2 regions of the Micromonospora sp. NPDC126480 genome follow, and region 2 is predicted to be linked to the other one. Evidence: riboswitches for the same ligand, from Rfam matches in the RefSeq annotation. Region 2 holds a riboswitch; the other holds the start of a gene.
The links. Region 2 has a riboswitch for thiamine pyrophosphate ahead of ABTW87_RS24735 (ECF transporter S component). Riboswitches for the same ligand answer to the same signal wherever they lie in the genome.

Region 1 (6,950 bases), on a different contig from region 2:
TCCACCAGGTCGTACTCGGCCAGTTCGGGCACCAGGTCGACGGCGGCCCGGAGCAGCCGCAGCACGGCGCCGGCGGTCACCGTGGGGTCGGTGCGCTCCTCGACGGTCGCCCCGACGACTACCTCACCGCTGTCCCGGGGGACGAGGTAGACGTGCTCGCCGTCCGCGTACCCCCGGATGACGTGCCGGAAGCACGGCGCGCCGGCGCCGGGCGCGCGGAGCCGGAGCACCTGGCCCTTCACCGGGCGGACCGGCATCCCGGTCAACGCGGCGGCACCGCAGCCGGCCGCCACCACCGTGACGCCCGCGTCCACGTCGGACAGCCGCTCGACGAGCGTGGGCAGCAGCGTGACGCCGGCCGCGGTGGCCGCGGCGCGCAGCGCGGGAACGAGCCGCCGCGGGTCCACCTGGTGGTCGGTGGCCGCGACCGCGCCGCCGCGCACGCGGGGCGCCAGCGCCGGCTCGCGGTCGCGGAGCTCGGAGGGACGCGAGGGGGTCACCGGCAGGCCGAGCCCCTGCTGGTACGCCCACAGCCGGCGCGCCTCGGCGAGGTCGTCGGCGGTGAGCCCGACCAGGAGCGTGCCCTCGGTCCGGTACCCCAGGTCGGCGCCGGACGCCTCGGCCAGCTCTTCGGCGAACGCCGGCCAGCGGGCGGCCGACTCGGTGAGCAGCCGGGTCAGCTCCTGCTCACCGAAGTACGCCTCGGCGACCGGCGCGAGCATCCCGGCCGCGACGTGCGAGGCGCCCGACCCGGGATCGGGGTCGTGCACGACGACCCGCAGCCCCCGTGCCGCGCACCGCCAGGCAATGGCCAGCCCGATCGGCCCCGCCCCCACCACCGCCACATCCGGTGCAAGGAAGGGCCCCTTCTTAACGCCTCCGGTAGAGGAAGGGTCCCTTGTTAACACGACAGCGCCCCGAGCAGCTCGGCGGCGGCGCGGGCGGGGTCGGCGGCCCCGGAGAGCGCGCCGACCACCGCCACCCCGTACGCGCCGGCGGCCCGCAACGCGGGCACGTCCTCCGCCGTCACTCCCCCGATGGCGATCACCGGGACGTCCACCGCCCCGGCCACCGCCCGGACGCCGTCGGCACCGATCGCCGCTGGAAGCCCGTCCTTCGTCGACGTGGGCCGGTACGGCCCGACCCCCAGGTAGCTGGCCCCCGCGGCGACCGCCTCGGCGGCGGCTCCCGGGTCGCGTGCGGTGGCCCCCAGGACGGCGGTGGAGCCGAGCACGGCGCGGGCCGCCCCGACCGGCAGGTCGTCGGCGCCCACGTGCCCACCGGCGGCACCCACGGCCAGGGCCACGTGCAGGCGGTCGTTCACCAGGCAGGCCGCCCCGTACCGCGCGCAGAGCGCGACCACCCGGCGGGCCAGGTCGTACGCCTCCCGGTCGGTCGCGTCGTCGGTTACCCGGACCTGTACGACCAGCTCGGTGCGGGCCACCGGCAGGGCGGCCCGGACCACGGCGAGCGGATCCCGCCCGGGTCGGGTGTCGGTGATGAGATGCAGTCGCCCGAGGGACGGCACGGCAAACTCCTCCCTGCGCCGGCATTACCCGGATCAGGTTCGACGGTCGGGGGCTCACAGCCCCCCTCTCAGCCCGGTCCACCGGGCTCCCGTGGGTCACTTGCGTGTCACCGTACGACAGATACGCCGGGCTGCCAAGGCGCGGCACCCGGGACCGCACGCTTTGCACTGTCCGGGGCGGTATGTCGCCGACCGTTGCCGAAACGTTACCCATCGAGAACTTGCCATGGATCGATGTAACGGGACTAATTTGTTCAGCGAGTCGACAAAATGCCGGACGGGCGCCCCGGCAAGGCGTTCGGACCGGCTCCACCTGGGACGGTCTTCGGCGAGCCGGCCCCCGTGACCCCTGTCCAGCAGGACAAAGGAGACACGAGTGTCCCAACCGCGCCGTGCCCACGTACCCCTCACCGCCGCCCTGCTCACCCTCGGCCTCGCCGCGACCGCTCTCGTCGCAGCGCCCGCGGCCCAAGCCGCCCGGACCGTCCCCGCCGCCCAGGCCGCACCCGCCGCGGCCCCCGCGCCGGCCGCCGCCGAAGACGAGCCGTTCTCGATCCTGGTCTTCTCGAAGACCGCCGGCTTCCGGCACGACTCCATCCCCACCGGGATCGCCGCGATCCAGCAGCTCGGCGCCGACAACGGCTTCAACGTCGACACCACCGAGGACGGTGCCGCCTTCACCGACGAGAACCTCGCCCGCTACCGGGCGGTCGTCTGGCTCTCCACCACCGGCGACGTGCTCAACGCGGACCAGCAGGCGGCGTTCGAGCGCTACATCCGGGCCGGTGGCGGGTACGCCGGCGTCCACGCCGCCTCCGACACCGAGTACAGCTGGGCCTGGTACGGGGACCTGGTGGGCGCGTACTTCGCCAGCCACCCGGCCAACCAGCAGGCCACGGTCAAGGTGGAGGACCAGGCACACCCGTCCACGGCCGACCTGCCGGAACGCTGGTCCCGCTTCGACGAGTGGTACAACTACCAGTCCAACCCGCGCGGTGACGTGCACGTCCTGGCCACCCTCGACGAGACCAGCTACGCACCCGGCGCGGGCGCGATGGGCCACGACCACCCCATCGCCTGGTGTCAGGACTTCGACGGCGGCCGCGCCTGGTACACCGGCGGCGGGCACACCCGCGAGTCGTACGCCGAGCCGGAGTTCCTCGCCCACCTGCTCGGCGGCATCCGGACCGCTGCCGGTGTGCAGGACGCCGACTGCGGTGCCTCGCTGACCGAGAGCTTCGAGAAGGTGACGCTGGACAGCAACACCAGCAACCCGATGGAGCTGGACGTCGCCCCCGACGGCCGGGTCTTCTACATCGAGCGCGACGGTCGCGTGCAGATCGTCAAGCCGGACACCGGCAACACCGTCACCGCCCTCGACCTCGACGTCTTCACCGGCAACGAGGACGGCCTGATCGGCATCCGCCTCGACCCGGACTTCGCCACCAACGGGTGGGTCTACCTCTACTACGCGCCGAACGACGGCGTGGCCCGCAACCTGCTGTCCCGGTTCACCGTGGCCGGCGACACGATCGACCCGGCCAGCGAGAAGCAGGTGCTGCGGGTCGACACCCAGCGCAACACCTGCTGCCACGCCGGCGGCAGCATGACCTTCGACTCCGCCGGCAACCTCTACCTGGCCACCGGGGACAACACCAACCCGTTCTCCTCCGACGCGTACACGCCCATCGACGAGCGCCCGGGGCGGGTCGACTACGACGCGCAGCGCACCTCCGGCAACACCAACGACCTGCGCGGCAAGGTGCTCCGGATCCACCCGGAGGACGACGGGACGTACACCGTCCCGGACGGCAACCTCTTCCCGGCGGGGACGGCGAAGACCCGGCCGGAGATCTACGCGATGGGCTTCCGCAACCCGTTCCGGATCGGCATCGACCCCGCCACCGACACCCTCTACGTCGCCGACTACGGGCCGGACGCGGCCTCGGACAACCCGAACCGCGGCCCCGAGGGCCTGGTGGAGTGGAACATCGTCGCCGCCCCCGGCAACTACGGCTGGCCGTACTGCACCGGGACCAACGAGGCGTACAACGACTACCAGTTCCCGTCCGGGCCGAGCGGGGCGAAGTTCAACTGCGCCGCCCCGGTGAACGACTCGCCGAACAACACCGGCCTGACCGACCTGCCGCCGGCCGTCCCGGCCACCGTCGACTACGGCTACGGCGGCGACCCGCGCTACCCGGAGATCGGTGGCGGCGGCGCGCCGATGGGCGGCCCGGTCTACCGGTACGACCCGGACCTTGACTCGGACCGCAAGTGGCCGGCGTACTACGACGGCAAGGCGATGTTCGGCGAGTGGAACCAGTCGAAGATGTACGCGCTGCAGGTCACCGCGGACGGCAGGTCGCTTGTCGACATCAACCAGTTGCTCACCGGGATGAGCCTCATCCGGCCGATGGACTTCGAGTTCGGGCCGGACGGCGCGCTCTACCTGATCGAGTGGGGCAGCGGCTTCGGCGGCAACAACGACAACTCCGGGGTCTACCGGATCGACTACATCGCCGGTCACCGGGCCCCGATCGCGGTGGCCGCCGCCGAACCGACCTCCGGCCCGGCGCCGCTGACCGTGGCGTTCTCCAGCGCCGGGTCGCGCGACCCGGACGGCGGCACCCTGACGTACGCCTGGGCGTTCGGCGACGGCGCGACGTCCACCGAGCCGAACCCCACCCACACGTACGCGACCGCCGGCAACTACACCGCCCAGCTCACCGTCACGAACCCGAAGGGGCGCACGGCGGTGGCGAACGTGCCGGTCACGGTGGGCAACACCGCGCCGACGGTCCAGATCGAGTTCCCGCCGGACGGCGGCTTCTTCGACTGGGGCGACCAGGTCCGCTACACGATCACGGTCACCGACCCGGAGGACGGCACGATCGACTGCGCCAGGGTCCGGCTCCAGGTCCTGCTCGGTCACGACGAGCACGCCCACCCGCTGGAGCAGCACACCGGCTGCTCCGGCACCGTCCAGACGTCGCTCGCCTCCGGGCACGGCGCCGAGGCGAACGTGTTCACCGTCTTCGAGGCCACCTACACCGACGGGGGCGGCACGGGCGGGGCGGCGCCGCTGACCGGCCGGGACATCGAACAGCTCCAACCCAAGCGCAAGCAGGCCGAGTACTACACGGCCACCGGCCGGACGCCGGTCAGCACCGGCGGCGGTGACCCCGGCGTGCAGACGGAGACCACCGGCGACACCGCCGGCGGCGGTGCGAACATCGGCTTCATCGAGGACGGCGACTGGTGGTCCCTCGTACCGGCCGACCTGACCGGCATCACCTCGATCCGGTTCCGGGCCGCCTCGGCGACCGACGGCGGTGTCATCGAGGTCCGGGCCGGGGCGGTCGACGGACCGGTGGTCGCCACGGCCACCGTGCCGGGCACCGGCGCCTGGCAGACGTACACCGACGTGACCGCGCCGGTGACCGGCGCGGCGAGCGGAGCGCTCTACTTCGTGGCCCGCGACCCGAGCGGCGGCGCGGGGTCGCTGTTCAACGTCAACTGGGCGGACTTCCTCGGCCGGGGCGTCACCGAGAACGCACCGCCGGTCGTCACCGCCACCGCCACGCCGGCCGCCGGCACCGCGCCGGTCACCGTCGCGTTCGACGGCACCGCCACCGACGCGGAGGGGGACACCCCGCTGACGTACGCGTGGGACTTCGGTGACGGCGCGACGGCGACGACGCTGGACGCCACGCACACCTACCCGACGCCCGGCACGTTCACCGCCACGCTGACGGTGACCGACAGCCGGGGCGCCCGCTCGTACACGTCGCTCCGGGTACGGGTCGACGCGCCGAACACGTCCTGCTTCGGGACACGCTCGGACGACTTCACCGGCACCACACTGGACCGGGACCGGTGGACCAGCGTGGTGCGCGAGAACCAGCTCCTGTCGGTCTCGGACGGGGCGCTGCGCCTGCCCACCGCGGTCGGCGACCTGTACGGCACCCGCAACGACGCCACCAACCTGGTGCTCCAGCCGGCCCCGTCCGGTGCCTGGCAGGCGACCACCCGGGTCACCCTCGCCGCGACGGCCGACTACCAGCAGGCCGGCCTGCTGGTGTACGGCGACGACGAGAACTACGCCAAGCTGGACCTGCTGTACGGCGGCAGCCGGCGGGTGGAGTTCATCCGGGAGACCGCCGGCGCACCCCGCAACGAGGCCGCCGACAGCATCACCGCGCCGGCCGGTGACACCCTGTACCTACGGCTGAACAGCGACGGGACGAACCTGACCGCCGCGGTCTCCACGGACGGGCAGACCTTCACCCCGGTCGGTCGGCCGGCCGCCCTGGCCGGGATCACCGACCCGCGGATCGGCCTGTTCGCGCTCAACGGCGGCACGGCCGCGCCGGTGGTGGAGGCGGCGTTCGACTGGTTCCAGGTCACGCCGGATGCGCCGGACGGGCCGGTCGACCCGTCGGACGAGTTCACCGGTGACGCGCTGGACAAGTGCCGGTGGAACGCGATCCTGCGGGAGGACCCGAGCGGCTACCGGGTCACCGGCGGCGCGCTCCGCATCGACGTGCCCAACGGCGACATCTACGGCTCCGGCAACTCCGGGCCGGCGAACTTCATCCTGCAGACCGCGCCGGCCGGCGACTGGATCCTGGAGACGAAGGTCGACGGCAGCCTGCTGGACGAGCAGTACCAGCAGGCCGGCCTGCTGGTGCACGCCGACGACGACAACTACCTGAAGTTCGACTACATCGTGGACAACCAACCCGGCCAGCCGGTGACACGGCGGATCGAGTTCCGCAGCGAGATCGGCGGCACCGTCCAGGACCCGCAGCCCCAGGCGGCGGACCTCACCGGCTCGGTGTGGCACCTGCGACTGGCCCGCAGCGGCGACACGTTCACCGCGTCGTACTCGGCCGACGGGACCAGCTGGACCGCCCTGCCGGAGCTGACAAGCGCCGCGGTCGGCGCGACCCCGAACGTGGGCGTGTTCACCCTCGGCGGCAACCAGACCGCCTCGAAGACGGCGTCGTTCGACTACTTCCGCCTCACCGCCGGAGCGTCCGACGACACCGCGCCGGTGACCACCGCCGACGTGTCCGGCGCGCCGGTGGAGGGCTGGCACACCGGGCCGGTCACCGTCGCGCTCACCGCCGTCGACGAGGACGGCGGCAGCGGGGTGGCCCGCACCGAGTACCAGCTCGACGCCGCCACCGCCTGGACCGCGTACGCCGCGCCGGTGTCGGTGACCGGGGACGGCGAGCACGAGTTGCGGTTCCGCTCGGTCGACGAGGCCGGCAACGTGGAGACGACGAGGACGCTCGCCGTCCGGATCGACACGACGGCACCGGTGAGCACCGCGGCGTTCGCCCCGGCGAACGACGAGGGCTGGCACGACGGCACCGTCCCGGTGGTGCTCACCTCGACCGACGCCGGCTCCGGG
Region 2 (6,950 bases):
GCCGAACGTGGGCTCGTCGCAGATGAGCAGGCGGGGCGCGGTGGCCAGGGCGGTCGCGACGCTCAGCCGCCGCGCCTCGCCGCCGGAGAGGGTGTACGGGTTGGCGCCGGCGAGCGCCGCCAGCCGCAGCCGGTCGAGCAGCGCGTCGACCGTGGCACGGACCTCGGACTCGGGCCGGCCGACGCGGCGCGGGCCCAGCGCCAGCTCGTCGTAGACCCTGCTCGTGACGAACTGGTGTTCCGGGTCCTGGAACACCGACCCGATCCGGCGGGCCAGCGCCGGGGCGCGCCAGCGGTGCGGGGGAGTGCGGGCGTCCCGGCCGGCCAGTTCACCGGTCGCGGCCACCCGGCCCGTTCCCGGTGCGAGCAGCCCGCCCAGCAGCAGGGCCAGGGTGGACTTCCCGGCGCCGTTGGGCCCGCCGACGGCGAGCGCCTCGCCGGCGCGTACGGTCAGGTCGACCGCGCCCAGCCGCGGCGGCAGGCCGAGCCCTTCGGCGGTGAGCAGCGCGTCGCCGGCCGGGGTGGTGGCCCGCCGGGGTGGCACCGGGCGGCCGGGCACCCAGACGCCGTCGGCCGCGAGCTCCTCGCCCTGGGTGGCGAAGACCGCCTCCGGTGTGCCGTCGGCCCGGACGCCGCCGCCCGGTTCCAGCACGACCACCCGGTCGACCAGCGGCAGCGCCTCGGCCACGCGGTGCTCGACGAGGATCAGCGTGGTGTCGGCGTCCAGCGACCGGACGATCGCGTCGCGGACCAGCGCCGCCCCGTCCGGGTCGAGGTTCGCGGTGGGCTCGTCGAGCAGCAGCAGGTTCGGCCGCAGGGCGAGAACCCCGGCGAGGGCGAGGCGCTGCTGCTCGCCGCCGGAGAGGGCCGCGGTGGGGCGGTCCCGGTGGTACGGGAAGCCGACCCGGCGCAGCGCCTCGTCCACCCGGGGCCAGATGTCCTCGGCGGGCACCCCGCGGTTCTCCAGCCCGAAGGCGACGTCGTCACCGGAGCGCGCCATCACCAGCTGGGTCTCCGGGTCCTGGAAGACCACACCGACCCGCTCCCGGCCCTTGTGCGGGTCGAGGCCGTCGATCTCGACGCTGCCCTCCTGGGCGCCGGAGTCCTCGGGCAGCAGCCCGGCCAGCGCGGCGAGCAGGGTGCTCTTCCCGGCGCCGGACGGCCCCAGCAGCAGCACCCGCTCCCCGTGCTCGATGCGCAGGTCGACCCCGCGCAGCGCCCAGCGCCGCCGGCCGGCGTGCCGCCACCCGAACCCCCGCAGCATGACCGCGCTCACCCCGCCACCCCGCCCCCGCGCCACCCCCCGCCCCCGCACCACCCTCCCGTCCCCGCACCACCCTCCCGTCCCGTTGATCAAGAGGTTTGGGGCAGGAAAGCCCTCGATCGTTGACGCAAACCTCTTGATCAACACGGCCGGGTGGGGGGGTCAGACGGCGGCGCGTTCGCGGCCGGCGGGGAAACGGTCCAGGGTGCCCGTCTCGGCCAGCGCCCGGGTCAGGTACCAGGCGCCCGCCCCGGCGATGACCATGGCGCTGACGACCGTCAGCAGGGCGTACGGGATCCGGTAGCTGACCAGCGCGTACTCGACGTTCCAGACGAAGAAGTCGAACAGCGCCGCGCCGAGGCCGGTCAGGGCGCCCGCGAGCAGCGCGGTGGGCAGCCGGAACGAGCGGTAGCGGAACGCCGCGAACGCCAGCTCGGCGCCGAGCCCCTGGATCAGGCCCTGGACGATGGTGATCCCGCCCCACTCGGAGCCCAGCAGTGCGGAGATCGTCGCGGCGACCGCCTCGCAGAACAGCGCCGCGCCGGGCTTGCGGATCACCAGGCCGCCGAGAACCGCCGGGACCAGCCAGACGCCGTACATGATCGCCTGCGCCGCCGGGAAGAAGGCGAACGCCGGGTCGACGGTCCGCCAGAGCAGGCCCCAGGCCCAGAAGATGACGCCGAAGGCGACGGCGATGACGGCGGCCACGATCACGTCGACCGTGCGCCATCGGGTGGTGGTTGGTTGAGTCATCGAATCCTCCCAGTCCTTGCTACGAACCAGGAGAAGACGCACGCCGCGCCCGGATCGGCCGGACGGCGGCGCGGCTGGAGGTCGACCGAACTCCCTGCGCTGGCATTACCCAGATCAGGTTCGAGGGTCTGCGGGCGGTGCCCGCACTCTCAGCGCTGTGCGCTCCCCTGTCGGATGTGAAGTTGTCCCACGACGCTAACACCCCGGAAGATCATCGGGCAAAGTGATCTCCGTGCAGGTCAGCGCGGGGACGGGCCGGAGTGGGGCGGGCGGCTTCCGCCCGGCCTGGATAGGCTGCCGATCATGCGGATCGACGCCCGGGGCCTCACGTTCGACGTACACGCTGGGCCGGAGGGCGGTCCCGCCGTGCTCCTGCTGCACGGGTTCCCGCAGCACAGCGGTGAGTGGGGCGACGTGACGCCGGCCCTGCACGCCGCCGGGCTGCGCACCTACGCACTCGACCAGCGCGGGTACTCACCCGGCGCCCGGCCGGCGGCGGTCGAGGCGTACCGGCTGGCGGAGCTGGTCGCCGACGCGGTCGCGGTGCTGGACGCCCTCGGCGTCGACGCGGCACACGTGGTCGGGCACGACTGGGGCGCGGTCGTCGGGTGGGCCCTGGCGGCGGGGCACCCCGACCGGGTACGCACGCTGACCGCGGTCTCCGTGCCGCACCCCGCCGCCATGGCGCACGCCCTCGCGAACGACCCCCAGCAGAAGGCGCGCTCGGCGTACATGCTGCTGTTCCGGCAGCCCGGCAAGGCGGAGACGGTGTTGCTGGCGCTGAAGGCCGCCGGGCTGCGCCGGATGCTGTCCGGAGTCGGCGACGCCGACCGGGTGGCTGCGTACGCCGAGCCGATGCGGGCGCCCGGCGCGCTCACCGCGGCGCTGAACTGGTACCGGGCGATGTCCCGGACCGACCTGGCGGCCGTCGGGCCGGTGGCGGTGCCGACGACGTACGTCTGGAGCGACCGGGACATCGCGATCGGCCGCACCGCCGCCGAGGCCTGCGCGGCCCAGGTGAGCGGCGACTACCGGTTCGTCGAACTGGCCGGGGTGAGCCACTGGATCCCCGACGCGGCCCCCGCGCCGCTGGCCGAGGCGATCCTGGTCCGAGCCGGCGGATAGCCGGGCCGGTGCCCGGTGAGGGGTCGGCATCCCCGGCCGAGACGAGAGAGGCAGGAATGGACGTAGAAGACGTGACCCCCGGAGCCGAGGACTTCCTGGCGGTCGTGACCGAGACGATGCGGCGCGTCGCGGCGAGCCAGCGGGAGGCGGTGGGCCGGGCCGCCGACCTGATCACCGAGGCGCTGCGCGCCGACGGGGTGGTGCACGCGTTCGGCACGGGGCACTCCGAGGCGCTGGCGATGGAGATCGCCGGCCGGGCCGGCGGCCTGGTGCCGACGAACCGGATCGCGCTGCGGGACCTCGTCCTGGTCGGCGGCGAGTCACCGGACGTACTCGGTCCCCGCCTGGAGCGGGAGCCGTCGGTGGCGCACCGGCTGTACGACCTCGCGCCGGTCCGCCCGCCGGACATCTTCGTGCTGGCCTCCAACTCCGGCGTCAACGGAGCGATTGTGGAGTTCGCCTCGCTGATCCGGGACCGGGGTCACCGGCTGATCGCCATCACCTCCGCCGACCACTCCGGACAGATGACCTCGCGCCACCCGTCCGGGCGCAAGCTCGCCGACTTCGCCGACGTGGTGCTCGACAACGGCGCCCCGTACGGCGACGCGACCCTGCCGTTGCCCGGTGGCGGCGCCGTCGGTGCGGTCTCGTCGATCACGGCGGCCCTGCTGGCCCAGCAGATCACGGTCGAGGTGGTGGCCCGACTGCTCGCCGCGGGGGAGCGTCCCCCGGTCTACCTGTCGGCGAACATCGCCGGCGGAGACGCCCACAACGACGAACTCGAGGCCCGGTACGCCGGCCGCATCCGCCGCGGCGCCTGAGGTGTAAGGAAGGGCCCCTTGTTAACGCCTCCGGTAGAGGAGGGGCCCCCTTTTAACACCCGGCGTACCGCCCGGCCGCAGGCGGGCGCGCGGCGGTGCGAGCGCGCGGCGGTGCGAGCGCGCGGCGGTGCGAGCGCACGGCGGTGCGGGCGCGCGGCGGTGCGAGCGCACGGCGGTGCGAGCGCACGGCGGGTGCGGGCGTGCGACGATGCGGGGGTGCGCCGCGGCGGCGGTGGGTCCGCGCGTGGTGTGAGCCGGTTTCGCGGAACGCCCGGTGGGGCATCAGCGATCCTGCCGGCGGGGTGGACCCTCCCGGGACTGGTTCGCACCGGAGGTAGCGCGTGTCGAAAGAGACCGAGAAGCAGCGCTGGCAGCGCAACTTCGCCGACCTGCTCCAGGAGCTGCGGGTCGCGCAGACGGGCGTGCAGATCCTCTTCGCCTTCCTGCTGACCCTGCCGTTCAGCGCCGGGTTCGAACGGACGACCCCCTTCCAGAAGGACGTCTACATCGTCGCGCTGCTGGCCGCGGCCTTCGCCACCGCGATGATCATCTCGCCGGTCGCCTTCCACCGGGCGCTGTTCCGGCAGGGACGGAAGCCGGAGCTGGTCCGGTTCGCGCACCGGATGGCCAGCGGCGGGCTCGCGTTCATGCTGGTGTCGATGGTCTCCGCGGTGCTGCTGGTCACCGACTTCGTTCTCGACCGGACGATCGCCTTCGTGCTCAGCGCGGTCGCGGGGCTGTGGTTCCTGATGCTCTGGGTCGCGCTGCCGTTCGCCCGCCGCAACTGGGGCGAGGACGATCTGGACGACGATGATGACAGCCCCACGTCGTACGGCAGTTGAACCGCGGCGAAACCGGTAAATCGATCTTCACCTAACGCTACCGCTGGGTAACACCCGAGGGTAGCGTGGCGGGTGTCGAGCACGTCGACGCATCCGGACCGAGGTTCGAGGAGGCAGCCGTGACCACGACGCAGAACAGCCGGTCCGCACCCGACGGTGCGGGTCCCGAGCAGGCCACCGCGCCCGGCACGGCCGGCCCGCTGCCCTCCGAGGCCGGGCAGGTCTCCGAGAAGGAGGCGCGCCAGGTCGCCGAGGCGGCACGCGAATCCTCCTGGGACCGGCCGAGCTTCGGCAAGGAGCTCTTCCTCGGCCGGTTCCGGCTGGACCTCATCAATCCATGGCCGCGTCCGGCAGCCGACGACGTCGCCCGGGCCGACGAGTTCCTCGGCCGGTTCCGCGACTACCTGAAGTCCGAGGTGGACGGCGCGGCGATCGAGCGCGACGCGGCCATCCCGGACGAGGTGTTCCAGGGGCTGGCCCGGCTCGGCGCGTTCGGTATGAAGATCGACCAGTCGTACGGCGGGCTGGGCCTGAGCAACCTGCACTACTGCCGCGCCCTGATGCTGGCGGGCTCGATCAACCCGGCGATCGGCGCCCTGCTCTCCGCGCACCAGTCGATCGGCGTGCCGCAGCCGTTGAAGATGTTCGGCACCGCCGAGCAGAAGCAGCGCTTCCTGCCCCGGCTCGCCGCCGGTGAGGTGTCCGCGTTCCTGCTCACGGAGCCGGACGTCGGCAGCGACCCGGCCCGACTGGCCACCACCGCCGAGCCGACCCCGGACGGCACCGGCTACCGGCTCAACGGCGTCAAGCTCTGGGCCACCAACGGCACGGTGGCCACCCTGCTGGTGGTGATGGCCCGCGTACCGGCCGGCGAGGGCCGCCGCGGCGGGATCACGGCGTTCGTCGTCGAGGGCGACTCCGAGGGCATCACGGTGGAACGTCGCAACACCTTCCTCGGCCTGCGCGGCCTGGAGAACAGCCTCACCCGCTTCCACGACGTCTTCGTACCCAAGGAGAACGTGATCGGCGGGGAGGGCAAGGGCCTGAAGATCGCGTTGACCACGCTCAACACCGGCCGGCTCTCGCTGCCCGCGATGTGTGTCGGCGCGGGCAAGTGGGCGTTGAACGTCGCCCGCGAGTGGGCGGCCGAGCGGGTCCAGTGGGGCCGGCCGGTCGGTGAGCACGAGGCGGTGGCGCAGAAGCTGTCCTTCATCGCCGCGACCACGTACGGCATGGAGACCATGCTCGACCTGTGCTGCCTGCTCGCCGACGACGACCGCAACGACATCCGCATCGAGGCCGCGCTTGTGAAGCTCTACGCGAGCGAGATGGCCTGGCGGGTCGCCGACGAGCTGATCCAGATCCGGGGCGGGCGTGGCTACGAGACGGCCGAGTCCCTCGCGGCCCGGGGCGAACGTCCGGCCGCTGTCGAGCAGATGCTCCGCGACCTGCGGATCAACCGCATCTTCGAGGGCTCGACCGAGATCATGCACCTGCTGATCGCCCGGGAGGCGGTCGACGCGCACCTGTCGGTTGCCGGCGACATCATCGACCCGGACGCCGGGCTCGGCCGCAAGGCCCGCGCCGGCGCGCGGGCCGGTGTCTTCTACGCCAAGTGGCTGCCGACCCTCGCGGTGGGCCGCGGGCAGGCACCTGGGGCGTACGCCGAGTTCGGCCCGCTCGCCGGCCACCTTCGCCAGGTGGAGCGGTTCTCGCGCAAGCTGGCCCGGTCGACGTTCTACGCGATGTCCCGCTGGCAGGGAAAGATGGAGCGCAAGCAGGCGTTCCTCGGCCGGGTGGTGGACATCGGCGCGGAGCTGTTCGCGATGGCGGCGGTCTGCGTCCGGGCGGCGGCCGAGCGGGAGACCCATCCGGAGAACGTCGAGCTGGCCGATCTCTTCTGCCGACAGGCCCGGGTCCGGGTGGACGCGCTCTTCACCGCCCTCTGGGACAACACCGACTCGGTCGACACGGCGGCGGCGAAGCGGATCCTCGCCGGTCGCTACGCCAGCCTCGAGGAGGGCGTGATCACGCCGCCGGCGGACCTGCCCTGGGTGGCGCCCTGGTCGCCTGGCCCGTCCACCGCCGCCGACGCCCGCCGGCGCATCCCGCCACCTGCTTGATCCACTCGAGGTCCCGCAGGTCG

Region 1: it holds a riboswitch for thiamine pyrophosphate, as region 2 does, so the genes downstream of both, thiE (thiamine phosphate synthase) here and ABTW87_RS24735 (ECF transporter S component) in region 2, are expected to answer to the same signal.

The regions. Positions count from the first base shown of each region.
Region 1 covers NZ_JBEORU010000012.1:52,716-59,665, reverse strand. Annotated here, with positions in the region: gene thiO (glycine oxidase ThiO) at 1-908, opposite strand, end outside; gene thiE (thiamine phosphate synthase) at 902-1,528, opposite strand; TPP riboswitch at 1,522-1,631, opposite strand; gene ABTW87_RS13765 (ThuA domain-containing protein) at 1,905-6,950, shown strand, end outside.
Region 2 covers NZ_JBEORU010000031.1:74,668-81,617, forward strand. Annotated here, with positions in the region: gene ABTW87_RS24730 (ABC transporter ATP-binding protein) at 1-1,275, opposite strand, end outside; gene ABTW87_RS24735 (ECF transporter S component) at 1,426-2,016, opposite strand; TPP riboswitch at 2,090-2,195, opposite strand; gene ABTW87_RS24740 (alpha/beta fold hydrolase) at 2,320-3,141, shown strand; gene ABTW87_RS24745 (sugar isomerase domain-containing protein) at 3,213-3,962, shown strand; gene ABTW87_RS24750 (DUF6328 family protein) at 4,304-4,804, shown strand; gene ABTW87_RS24755 (acyl-CoA dehydrogenase family protein) at 4,924-6,927, shown strand.